Regions from separate parts of the Micromonospora sp. WMMD734 genome, predicted to be linked through region 2. Evidence: riboswitches for the same ligand, from Rfam matches in the RefSeq annotation. Region 2 holds a riboswitch; each other region holds the start of a gene.
The links. Region 2 has a riboswitch for cobalamin ahead of ACN267_RS04980 (ribonucleoside-diphosphate reductase subunit alpha). Riboswitches for the same ligand answer to the same signal wherever they lie in the genome.
Positions count from the first base shown of each region.

Region 1 (3,934 bases), 590 kb from region 2:
CGGCGCGGGCCATCGGGGGCACCAGGTGGTCGACGACGACGGCGTGCGCCCGCCGCTTGGCCTGGGTGCCCTCGCCGGGGTCGTTGACGATGAACGGGTAGACCAGCGGCAGGTCACCGAGGACGGCGTCGGGGGCGCAGTCGGCAGCCAGGCCGAGGCCCTTGCCGGGCAGCCACTCCAGGGTGCCGTGCTTGCCGAGGTGCACCACCGCGTCCGCGCCGAAGCCGCCGTCGTCGACCGGCGCGGCCAGCCACCGGTACGCGGCGAGATAGTGGTGGCTGGGCGGCAGGTCGGGGTCGTGGTAGATGGCGATCGGGTTCTCGCCGAAGCCGCGCGGCGGCTGGATCAGCAGGGTGACGTTGCCGAACCGCAGCCCGGCCAGGACGATGTCCCCGTCGTCGGTGTAGAGCTGACCGGGTGGCTCACCCCAGTGTTCCCGCATCCGGTCCCGCAGGTCGGCCGGCACCTGGTCGAACCAGCGCCGGTAGGTCTCCCCCGGCACCCGGGCCTCGGCCGCGGACAACTGTTCCGGGGTGAGCCACTCGACGTCGTGGCCCCCGGCGGCGATCAGCGCGTGGATCAGCGCGTCCCCGTCGGTGGGTGGTGGCGCGTCGCCGAGGTGGTACCCCTCGGCGGCGAGGGCGGCGAGCAGGCGGACCGCCGAGGCGGGGGTGTCCAGGCCGACGGCGTTACCGACCCGGGAGTGCTTCGTCGGGTAGGAGCTGAGCACGATCGCCACCCGCTTGTCGGCGTTGGGCAGGTGGCGCAGCCGGGCCTGCCGGACGGCGATCCCGGCGACCCGGGCGGCCCGCTCGGCGTCGGCGGCGTAGACCGACAGCCCGTCGGCGTCGATGCGTTTGAACGAGAACGGCACGGTGACGATCCGGCCGTCGAACTCGGGGATGGCCACCTGCATGGCCGCGTCCAGCGGGGACAGCCCGGCGTCGCTTGCCGCCCACTGCTCCCGGGTGCTGGTCAGGCAGAGCGCCTGGATCACCGGCACGTCGAGGGCGGCGAGCGCGCCGACGTCCCAGGCGTCCTCGTCGCCCCCGCCGGAGGCGTCGGCGGCGACCGTCCCGCCGGCGGCGAGGACGGTGACGACGAGCGCGTCGCAGCGGGCGAAGAGGTCCAGCGGCCCGTCGCCCGGGGTGAGCCCGCGCAGCGAGCCGCAGAAGATCGGCAGCGGTTCGCCGCCGGCCGTGTCGACCGCGTCGGCCAGGGTCTGCACGAAACCGGTGTTGCCGGCCAACGCGTGCGCCCGGTAGAACACGATCCCCACCGTGGGCCGCCCACCGCCGCCCTGCCGCCCGTCCGGTCCGGCCGCCTGATCCGCCTGGTCGGTCGGGTCTGACTGGGCGGTCGGGTCTGCGTGGGCGGTCGGGCGGCGCCGGTCGAGGATGCCGTACGGCGGGGTGGGGGTGGGCGGGTCGAAGCCCTCCCCGGTGAGCAGGACCGTGTCGGACAGGAACCGCGCCAGCTGGGCGAGGTTCTCCGCGCCTCCCTCCACCAGGTAGGACAGCGCTTCGGTGGCCACCCCGGAGGCCACCGTGGACGCCGCCATCAGCTCCGCGTCAGGCACCGCCTCGCCGCCGAGCACGATCGTGGGGACCCCTGAGCCGAGCACCGCCGCGAGGCCGTCCGGCCACGCCTGCCGCCCGCCGAGCAGCCGTACGACGGCCAGGTCGACCCCGTCGAGCAGGGCCGGTACGGCGGCCACGTCGACCCGGGTGGGGTTGGCGAGGCGGTAGTCGGCGGCACTGGCGCGGGCGGCGAGCAGATCGGTGTCGGCGGTGGACAGCAGCAGGATGCGCACGTGCAGCTCCGGAGAGTGACGTCCGGCTCGACCACGGGGCCGGGCCGAGCGGGGCGGGAGGGACGCCGGTCAGCGGCGGCGGAGGTCGACGACCCCGCCGACGGCGGGGCACCCGGACCGGCCGTCAGCGGTACGTGGCAGGCCGACCGCCCCGGCGACGGCCGGCGACGGTGGGAGCGGCGGGAGCACGCGGCGGCGCGGGCTCGACAGTGATGCGGAAATCACCGACCGTGATCGGGTCGGCAGTGACGCTGCGCGTCATCGGGTCCTCCTCGGGTGTCCACGCCCTGGGGTTCTCCGACGGCCGAAGTATCCTGGCTCCCGGATCGACGCTCACCCCCGGCCTTCCAACCGTGCACGCACGGTCGTGACCCACGAGGGGGGATCGCTCCCCGGTGACAGTGGCGGGACCGCGTCGGAATCGCACCGACTTCCTTCACTGCCGTCAGGCCGCGAATGCTGCCACACTCCTCACCCCGAGGTCAACGGCGGCCACCGGCCCCACGACGGCACCGGTCGGCCCCCATGGTGAGGCCGACGGCGATGGTTCGCGCTCGTCCAACGGGGCGCGGCCCGCACCCGGACGGCCCGCACCCAGACGGCCCGTCCCCGGTGGATCGTCCCCGGTGGCTGGCCGGCCCCTGGCGGTCGGGATACCTCTTTCACACGCTGTCGAGCTGATGACGTCAACGACTCGGACCGGCATGGTCGGGTCCGACCGGACGGTGGTCGGGCGGATAGCCCCGGCCACCCCACCGCCGCCGCAGCGCGGCCCCGGCCCGATGCCTCGGGCCGCGCCGCTCCGACGCCACCGGTCACCCCGTCCCGACGCTGCGTCACCCCGCACCGACACCGCCGGCCATCCCGTCACGGCGGTGCGGGTCGGCACACCCGGCAGGCCCCGATCCGTCATCGTCATCAGCTCGAAAGGACCCGCATCGACATACCCACACCGAGTGGCCGGCGGACCGCAGGCCGGCGCACGCGGCCAGCACAGGCCGTCGCCACCCTGGCCGCACCCCACGGACCCGCAGCACCCCCACGACCCCGCCGCACCCCACGACCCCGCCGCACCCCACGCACGGCTGGTGGACAGTCAGCGCAGGCGGCGCTCGGGGTGGGCCCGGTTCCAGGCCCGCATCCGCTCCGGGTACCCGGTCTTGGCCGCCTCGTACAGGGGCACCGCGTGCCGGTGGGCCAGCTTCGCCGCCGTCCGCGGGGAGCCGGTGCGGCGGCGGATCCACTCCCCGTCGTGCGCGATCGCCACCACGGTGGTGTCGGTGGCGGTCGTCTCGGGTTCGAGATAGAACTCCACCCCCCGGTGGGCGGCCACGAAGTCCGCCAACGCGGTCAGGTCGTCCCGGGTGGCCTCCCGGTCGAGCTTGGTCGGGATGCCCTCGTCAGCCCGGGTCCGTCGGCTGAACCAGCCCATCTGCCCGTTCCTCTCCTCGGCGTCCCTCCAGTGGACCACCCCCACCTGGAAGGGCGCTGCGAACCCGGTGACAGCCGGCTGAGCGGCCCGTTCACGCCCGGTCGAGGGCGGCCAGCTCGTCGGGGGTGAGCCGCAGCGCCCCGGCGGCGACGTTCTCGGCCAGGTGGGCCGGGTCGCCGGTGCCGGGGATGGCCAGCACGTGCGGGCCCTGGTGCAGCGTCCAGGCGAGGCGTACCTGTTGCGGGGTGGCGTCGTGGGCACGGGCGACGGCGCGTACCGCCGCACCGTGGTCGGTGCGGGCCCCACCTTCGCGGTTGCCACCGGTCAGGGAGAAGAACGGCACGTAGGCGATCCCCCGGGCAGCGCACTCGCGGACCATGGCGTCCTGGTCGCCGCGGTTGTCCAGGGCGTAGTTGTTCTGCACGCAGACCACCGGGGCGATGGTCTGCGCCTCGTCGAGGTGGTCGAGGCGGACGTTGGACAGACCCAGGTGCCGGATCAGGCCGGCGTCGCGCAACTCGGCCAGCGCACCGAAGCGTTCGGCCACGGAGTCCGGCGCGGGTCGTTTGACGATCCGCAGGTTGACCAGGTCGAGGTGGTCGCGACCCAGCCGGCGCAGGTTCTCCTCCACCTGGGCGCGCAACTGCGCCGGGCCGGCCTCCTCGTGTGTCCCGGTCGTCGGGTCGTCC
Region 1 is NZ_JBMHMK010000001.1:1,760,170-1,764,103, reverse strand. It holds gene cobN (cobaltochelatase subunit CobN) at 1-1,813, opposite strand, end outside; cobalamin riboswitch at 2,121-2,250, opposite strand; gene ACN267_RS07265 (hypothetical protein) at 2,910-3,245, opposite strand; gene ACN267_RS07260 (aldo/keto reductase) at 3,337-3,934, opposite strand, start outside.
Region 1: it holds a riboswitch for cobalamin, as region 2 does, so the genes downstream of both, cobN (cobaltochelatase subunit CobN) here and ACN267_RS04980 (ribonucleoside-diphosphate reductase subunit alpha) in region 2, are expected to answer to the same signal.

Region 2 (3,934 bases):
GACTGGTCGATGTAGGGCGCCCGCGCGGCGGCCAGGTCGATCAGCGCCCGCTGCGGCAGCTCCCACGCGGTACGGAACAGCTCCCGCACCTCGGCGGGCAGGTCGACGATCCCCTGCACCGACCCCTCGGCCCGCTTGATCTGGTCGCGGATCTCCGGCGTCCACAGGCCGCGTGCCTTCAGCTCGCGTACCAGATAGGTGTTGATCTGGAGGAACTCCCCGGACATGGTTTCCCGCTTGAACAGGTTGGACACCTGTGGCTCGATGCACTCGTAGCAGCCGGCGATCGACGCGATCGTGGCGGTCGGGGCGATCGCCACCAGCAGCGAGTTGCGCAGGCCGTGCGCCGCGATCCGGGTGCGCAACGCCGCCCAGCGCGCGGTCTGGGTGGGCTCCACCCCCCACAGGTCCGGGTGCAGGTCACCCCGGGCCGCCCGGGTCTGCGGGTACGCGGGATGTGCGCCGAACCGTTCGGCCAGACCGGTCGACGTCTCCAGGGCGGTCAGGAAGATCTCCTCCTGGACCCGGGTGGACAACTCCCGGGCCCCGGCCGAGTCGAACGGCAGGCGCAACGCGAACAACGCGTCCTGCAAACCCATCAGCCCCAGCCCGACGGGCCGCCAGCGCGGGTTCGACGCCGCCGCCTGCTCGGCCGGGTAGTAGTTGATGTCGATCACCCGGTCCAGGAACACCACCGCCGTGCGGACCGTGGCGCGCAGCTTCTCCCAGTCGACACCGTCGCCGGTGAGGTGCGCGCCGAGGTTGACCGACCCCAGGTTGCAGACCGCCGTCTCGGTGTCGCTGTTGACCTCCAGGATCTCGGTGCACAGGTTGGACAGGTGGATCGTGTTGCCCGGCACGCCGGTCTGGTTGGACAACCGGTTCGACCGGTCCTTGAACGTCATCCACCCGTTGCCGGTCTGCGCCAGGGTGCGCATCATCCGCCCGTACAGGTCCCGGGCCTTGACCGTGCGGACCGCCTTCTTCTCGGCGACCCGGTACGCGGCGTCGAACTCCTCGCCGTACAGGTCGGGCAGCTCCGGGGCATCCGACGGGTCGATCAGCGACCAGTCGCCGTCGGCCTCGACCCGGCGCATGAACTCGTCGGGGATCCAGTTGGCCAGGTTGAGGTTGTGGGTGCGCCGGGCCTCCTCACCGGTGTTGTCCCGCAGCTCCAGGAACTCCTCGACGTCCGGGTGCCACGGTTCCAGATAGACGCAGGCCGCCCCCTTGCGCCGGCCGCCCTGGTTGACCGCCGCGACCCCGGCGTCGAGGGTTTTGAGGAACGGCACGATCCCGTTGGACCGGCCGTTGGTGCCTCGGATCAGCGCCCCCCGGCCACGTACCCGCGTGAAGGAGATGCCGATGCCGCCGGAGAACTTCGACAGCTTCGCCACCTGGTGGTAGCGCTCGTAGATCGAGTCCAGTTCGTCGCGCGGCGAGTCGACCAGGAAACACGACGACATCTGGGTGTGCCGGGTGCCCGAGTTGAACAACGTCGGGGAACTCGGCAGGTAGGCCAGCGACGACATCAGCCGGTAGAACCCGACCGCCTCGTCGGGCGTGCCGGACAGCCCGCAGGCCACCCGCAGCAGCCAGTACTGCGGGGTCTCCACCACCAGCCGTGACCGCGGGTGCCGCAGCAGGTAGCGGTCGGCCACCGTACGCAGCCCGAAGTACTCGAACCGCAGGTCACCGGCCGGGTCGACGGCGTCGTCGAGTTGGCTGGCGTGCCGGGCCACGAACGCGGCGGTGTCGTCGGCGATCAAGCCGAGGCCGTGGGCGTACCGGATGGACTCGCTGAAGGAGGTCACCTCCTGCCCGCGGACCTCCTCGTCCACGTAGGCGGCCAGCAGCCGGGCCGCCAGCCGGGAGTACTGCGGTTCCGTGCCGATCAGCTCGGCCGCCGTCTGGATCGACAGTTTGTCCAGCTCGGCCGTTGTCGCCCCGTCGTAGAGGCCACTGATCGTCCGGGTGGCCACCCGCAGCGGGTCGACCTCGTCCAGGTCGGTGGCCCACCTGGCGACGGCCGTGACGATCCGGTTGACGTCCACCGGTTCGGTGTCGCCGTCGCGCTTGCGGACCCGCATCGCGGGCCGGCGTGGCTGCGCGCCGTCGACGTCGGACGGTGGGCTCTGCGCTGTGCTCGTCATGACCTCTCCTCGCTGTCACCGATGGCCATCGGGACGCGGGAGAACGCCAACGGGCGCGGCGCGACGGCCGGCCCGGGTGCTGGCGTCGGTCGTCCCGCGCGACCTCCGACCGCCGCGCGCAGCAGCGCACGGCGCACTGGCAGGTCTTCGGACTCGCGGGCGTGACCGGGGTCGGTCGCCTACTGGCCGTCGCTTCCCAGACCTCGCGGTCCAGTGCTCGATGACGGCGGTCGTTCCCACTTACCGCTGCGGGGCAGTCCCGGATTCCCACCGGGTTCCCTGTTGCCTCGACCGGACCACCGGGCCCGGCCGAACCAGCTGCGTGGCACACCATATATGGCGTAGATGGGGGAGAGGCAACACTAGATGTCGCGTCGGCGTGTCAGATAACTCTCACCCGAGCGGCCGGTGGCCCGCAGTGACGCCAGCAGCCGCAGCGCGTCGGCGTCGGCGCTGCCCGGCTCGGCGGTGAAGACCAGCATGACCGGGCCGGGGTTGCCGGGCAGCGGGTAGGTGTCCCAGTCCAGGACGATGTCGCCGACCTCGGGGACCTGGAAGGTCTTGGTGCCGCTGACCGAACCGCGCACGTCGTGCCGGGACCACAGCCGCCGGAACTCGGCGCTGCGGATGCTCAGCTCACCGACGACGGCGGTGGCCCGGGGATGGGTGGGGTCCGTGGCGACGGCGGCGCGCATCATGCCGATGTAGTCCATGGCCTGCTGCTCCCAGGCCGCGCAGCGCCGCACCGGGGCCGCCGCCTCGTCGAACATCAGCAGCAGCATGTTGAGCCGGTCCGGCGGGTGGTCCGCCGGGTCACCGAGCAGCGCCACCGCCCACGCGTTCCAGGCGAGCAGGTCCAGGTGACGGCCGAGTACCACCGCCGGGGTGTCCATCACGCGCAGCAACCGCCTGGTGCTCTCCGGCACCCGCTCCGGGCCGTGGTCGACCCGGGCGGGCACCGGCCGGCGGGCGGCGCGGGCCAGGGTGAACAGGTGCCGGCGTTCGTCGTCGTCGAGGCCGAGCGCGGCGGCGAGCCCGTCCAGCACGTCGTCGGACGGGCGAACCTCCCGGCCCTGTTCCATCCGCTGGTAGTAGTCGGTGCTCAACCCGGCCAGCAGCGCCAGTTCCTCGCGGCGCAGCCCGGTGACCCGGCGTCGGCCGCCCGGCTCCAGGCCGACGTCCCGGGGGTGCAGCCGGCCGCGCCGGGCGCGCAGGAAGTCACCGAGTTCACGGGCGTACGGATGGGTCATGTCGCCAGTGTGACGCGGCCCGGACCGGCGCGGGTAGGTCTGCGGGACCTAGGCAACCGGCTACGACGGAGTCCGCCCGGCCGGTCCGTAGCGTCGGTGCTCCCACCCCCGACCGCTCAGGAGCAGCAGATGACCTGGACCGCCGACCACATTCCCGACCAGCGTGGCCGCACCGTCGTGGTGACCGGCGCGAACTCGGGCCTCGGTCTGGTCACCGCCACCGCGCTGGCCCACCGGGGCGCGCGGGTCGTGCTCGCCGTCCGCGACACCGCCGCCGGCCGGCGGGCCGCCCGCAGCATGGGCGGCGACGTCGAGGTACGCGAGCTGGACCTCGCCTCGCTGGCCTCGGTACGGGAGTTCGCGGCGGCCCTGGCCGCCGACCATCCGAGGATCGACCTGCTGGTCAACAACGCCGGTGCGGTGCTGCTCGGCCCGCGCCGCACCACCGTCGACGGCCACGAGCTGCATCTGGCCACCAACCTGCTGGGGCACTTCGCGCTGACCGGCCTGCTGCTGGGCAACCTGGCCGCC
Region 2 is NZ_JBMHMK010000001.1:1,173,218-1,177,151, forward strand. It holds gene ACN267_RS04980 (ribonucleoside-diphosphate reductase subunit alpha) at 1-2,153, opposite strand, end outside; cobalamin riboswitch at 2,275-2,488, opposite strand; gene ACN267_RS04985 (helix-turn-helix transcriptional regulator) at 2,516-3,403, opposite strand; gene ACN267_RS04990 (oxidoreductase) at 3,533-3,934, shown strand, end outside.

Region 3 (3,934 bases), 1.3 Mb from region 2:
GTTCGGTGGCACCGCGCCGGACGGCCGCGTCCAGGGCGGTGCGGTGCTCCCACGGCGGCACCCGGTTGAGCCGCGCGCCGCGTGTCCACAGGTACCCGGCGCAGGACTGCCGCCCGCCGTGGCAGGCACCCCAGAACGCCCAGTCGATCTCGTCGGTCGACGGCGGGGTGTCACCGGTGCAGGCCCGCTCCACCCGGTCGTGCAGGCCGAGCGTCGCCGCGTCGACGAGGGTGGTGCGGGCGCCCCGGACGACCAGCCGGAACGCCGCCCGCCACTGGGCGAAGGCCCGCGCGTTGGCCAGCGGCGTACCGTCGGCGATCACGCTCCCGGGAGCTTCGATGTCGGCGCCGGCGTCCAGCAGGGCGTCGACGACGTCCACGTCGTCGCAGCTGGCTGCCCAGTGCAGCGGGGTCTCCCGGTGCGGACCGGCGAACCGGGCGTCGACGTCGGCACCGGCGGCGACCAGCGCGGCGACGGTGTCGGCACCACGCGGGAACCGGCCCGGCCAGTCGGTGACCACGTGCAGCAGGGTGCGGACCCCGCCGACCCGGTCGACGATGTGCCCGGCGGCCAACCCCGGGTGCGTGCTGAGCAGCGACCACAGCCGGGCGAGGTCACCGTCGCGGATCGCCCCGGTCACCGCGACCGCCAACGGATCGTCGGCGGCGAGCAGCGACGGATCACCGGTCATCTGCGCGACCCTACCCGCAGCCGGTTGCCGTGCCCCGCCGCCCGGGTAGGGCGGGGTCAGGACCGAGTCTCACCGCCACCGGCCCGCACCGCCACCTTGGTCGCCGGAGGCGGACCGGCCGGTCATGGTGCATGCCGGTCTCCGGGCCCGGCCGGCGCGGTGAACCGGAGCTGCCACCGCTGGCCGTACCGGCTGAGGCGCACCACCGCCAGGGGGGCGACGTCCAGCCGGGGCAGGGCGGCCATCGGCAGGCCGAGCGCGTGCACGATCGCCACCCGGACCACCATCGGATGGGTCACCGCGACGATCCGCCGGCCCGGCCCGAGCCGGTCGTCGAGCCAGCCGGCGACCCGCTCGCGCAGCGCGACGAGGGACTCCCCGCCGTGCGGCGTCGCCCCGGGCGTCTCCCACCACTGGCGCAGCGCCCCGGGCTCGCGCGCCCCGACGTCGGCCAGGCTGCGCCCGGCCCAGCCGGCGTAGTCGCAGTCGGCCAGCGCGGCCTCGACGGTGGGCCGTAACCCCAGGGCGTACGCGGTCTGCACCGGTGCGGTCGCCGGGCTGGTCAGACAGGTGTCCACGGTGCCCAGTGGCCCGGTCCGGCCGTGACCGGCCAGGGCGAGGGCGGCCTGTCGACCGCCCTCGTCCAGGTCGTCGTCGCCCGCGCCGAACACCGCCCGCCGCAGCGCGCCGGTGTGGGCGTGGGCGACCAGCCGCAGGCTGGTCGAGGTCACGGGCGGGCCGGCGTGCCCTGACCGGTCAGCGGCGCACGGGCCCGGTCGCCGGGGCGCGGCCCTGCGGTGCGTCGGCTCATCAGGGCGCTGAACAACAGACCGAGGGCGGTCCACAGCACCACCTGGGTGCCGAGCGAGGCCAGCCGGAAGTTCCACAGCAGGGCTGCCGGGAAGTCCTCCGGGACCTCCTGGAACGACGGCAGGACGACGTACCCGACGCCGGCGACCAGGACGAACCCGCCGAGGGCCGCGCCGCACCGTTGCCAGGGCGGCGCGTCGGCGCGGACCGACCGGTAGCCCAGGGTGCCCGCCCAGACGGCCACCAGGCCGAGCACCACCAACGCCAGGTAGGCGGCGGTGCGCTGGTCGATGGTGTCGGGGTTGCCCACCGCCGGGGGATTGGCCGGGTACTTCCCGAACGGCACGAGCACTACGCCGAGCAGGGCACCGCCCGCCAGCAGCAACGCCGTCCGGCCGTCGTCGGCGGCCGGGAACCGTCGGCGCAGCAGCACGTACGCGGTCGCGAGCAGGCCACCCATCGCCGTCCCGAACAGGCCGGTGGCCAGGAACAGGCCGAACCGCTGCCCGTCCCGGCCGACCAGGTCCTCGGCGTGGTGGTCGTCGGCCACCGGCCCGGTGTGGGTGGCGGCCTCCTCGATCGCGATGGCCGCGTCGATGCGCGGCTCACCGGCGAGGTAGCCGAAACCGCCCGCGAGTAGACCGGCGACGAGGCCGGCGAGGAGCCCGCGGAGCAGGACGGTGACGAAGGTGGGTGGGTTGTGGGCAGCGGTCAGTGGCACGGGACACCGAGCAGGTGCCGGCCGTCGTGCATCAGTTCGTGCAGGAACATGCCGCTGCGCGAGACCGCCCCCTGGTCGAACGCGACCAGGTAGGTGAGCAGCAGGAGTACGCCGACGACGGCCAGGGCCGTCCACCACAGACGGGTGGACCCGACGGGGTGCACCAGCGGCTGGGCAGGAGTGGGACTCGACATGGGATTCGAACCTTCCCGGGGATGACGCGTCCCCATCGCAAGGCTGCGGACGACCGAGCGTCCTGGCTCACGGACCCGTCGACGACGGAACCGCTCACAGTGGCGCGACCGCGCCGGATTCCCACCGGCTTACCTCGCGACGCCGCAGATAGTGGGTCGACCGTAACGGCGCGACCCCCGACCGGTCAATCGTCGCCCGGGGAATGTGACGTGCCGGCCGGGGGCGGCACGTCATCCGCCGGCCGGTGCGGGGCGGCGTCGCGGCGACGTCGGGCCGCCACGCCCAGGGCGACGTCGACGACGAGGAAGGCGAGCAGGCTCAGCCCGAGCAGGGGCAAGGCCCAGCCGATCGCCGCCACCACCGGTACGCCGACGGGCACCGCCCACCACGGCAGGCCCCGCACACCACCCCGGGGTGGCGGAGTGCCGGTGCGGGCCCGGCGGTCCGCCCGGGTGGGCCGGCGCTGCCACCACATCCGGTAGCCCCAGACGACGACGCAGAGCAGCCCGAGGGCCAGCGCGGCGAGCAGGATCTGGTTGACCGGGCCGAGGAGCACCCCCATGTGGGCCTGGATGCCGAGTCCACTGAGCTGGGCCAGCAGCGGCCAGTCGGCGAAGTCGCTGCGGGCGGTGACCGTCCCCGTCGTGGGGTCGACGGCGACCCGGTCCTTGGCCACCGGCCAGGTGTTGTCGACCTGGGTGACCGTCCAGGCCGAGCCCGGCTCGCCGGGGGCGATCTCGACCGGGCCGGCCAGCCCGGCCGTCCGGGCGGCGGTCAGCACCCGGTCGAAGGCGGCCGACTCGACCACCCCGCCGGCCCCGGCGGCACCGTGGTGGCCGCCACCGGGGTCGGCCGGAGCCGGTCCGGCGGCGAGGGCGGTGGAGAGTTGCGGGGCGCGGGCGTCGAGGGCGTCGAGACCGGCGCCGAAGTTCGCCCCGGCGTACCGGGACCAGGTCAACCCGGTGGCCGCGAGGAACAGCAGGCCGACGGTGAGCCAGATCCCGGTGGTGGCGTGCCAGCTGCGGGTCCGGCGCACCCCGCGGGCGGCGGTCAGGTCCGGTACGAGCAGGTGCCGCGCGGTGGACCGGGAGGCGCGGCGGCGACGCCACCACAGCACCACCCCGCCGAGCGCGAGCACCCACAGCCAGCTCGCGGCGAGCTCCGAGTAGTGCCGGCCGACCGCGCCCAGGTGCAGGTTGCGGTGCAGGTCGTCCAGCCAGGTGGTGGCCGGTGTGGACCCGAACCAGGTGGTGAGCTGCCCCTGCACCCGGCCGGTGTACGGGTCGACGTACACGGTGTGCTGCTTGTCCGCCAGCTCCGGCACCGTGAACACCACCCTCGTGGTCCGGTCGCCGGTGCCGGGCTGCACCGCGCTGACGCTGCCCTCCGGATGGGCGTTGCGGGCCGCCCCGACCTGGTCGGCCACCGGCACCGGGCGCTCACCCACCTGCGTCACGGTCAACACCTCGCCGTAGAGCGCCGCGTCCACCTGCGGGGCCACCGTGTAGGCGAGCCCG
Region 3 is NZ_JBMHMK010000001.1:2,459,035-2,462,968, reverse strand. It holds gene ACN267_RS10375 (ankyrin repeat domain-containing protein) at 1-691, opposite strand, end outside; gene ACN267_RS10370 (histidine phosphatase family protein) at 814-1,422, opposite strand; gene ACN267_RS10365 (CbtA family protein) at 1,419-2,222, opposite strand; gene ACN267_RS10360 (CbtB domain-containing protein) at 2,213-2,416, opposite strand; cobalamin riboswitch at 2,451-2,592, opposite strand; gene ACN267_RS10355 (PepSY-associated TM helix domain-containing protein) at 2,602-3,934, opposite strand, start outside.
Region 3: it holds a riboswitch for cobalamin, as region 2 does, so the genes downstream of both, ACN267_RS10360 (CbtB domain-containing protein) here and ACN267_RS04980 (ribonucleoside-diphosphate reductase subunit alpha) in region 2, are expected to answer to the same signal.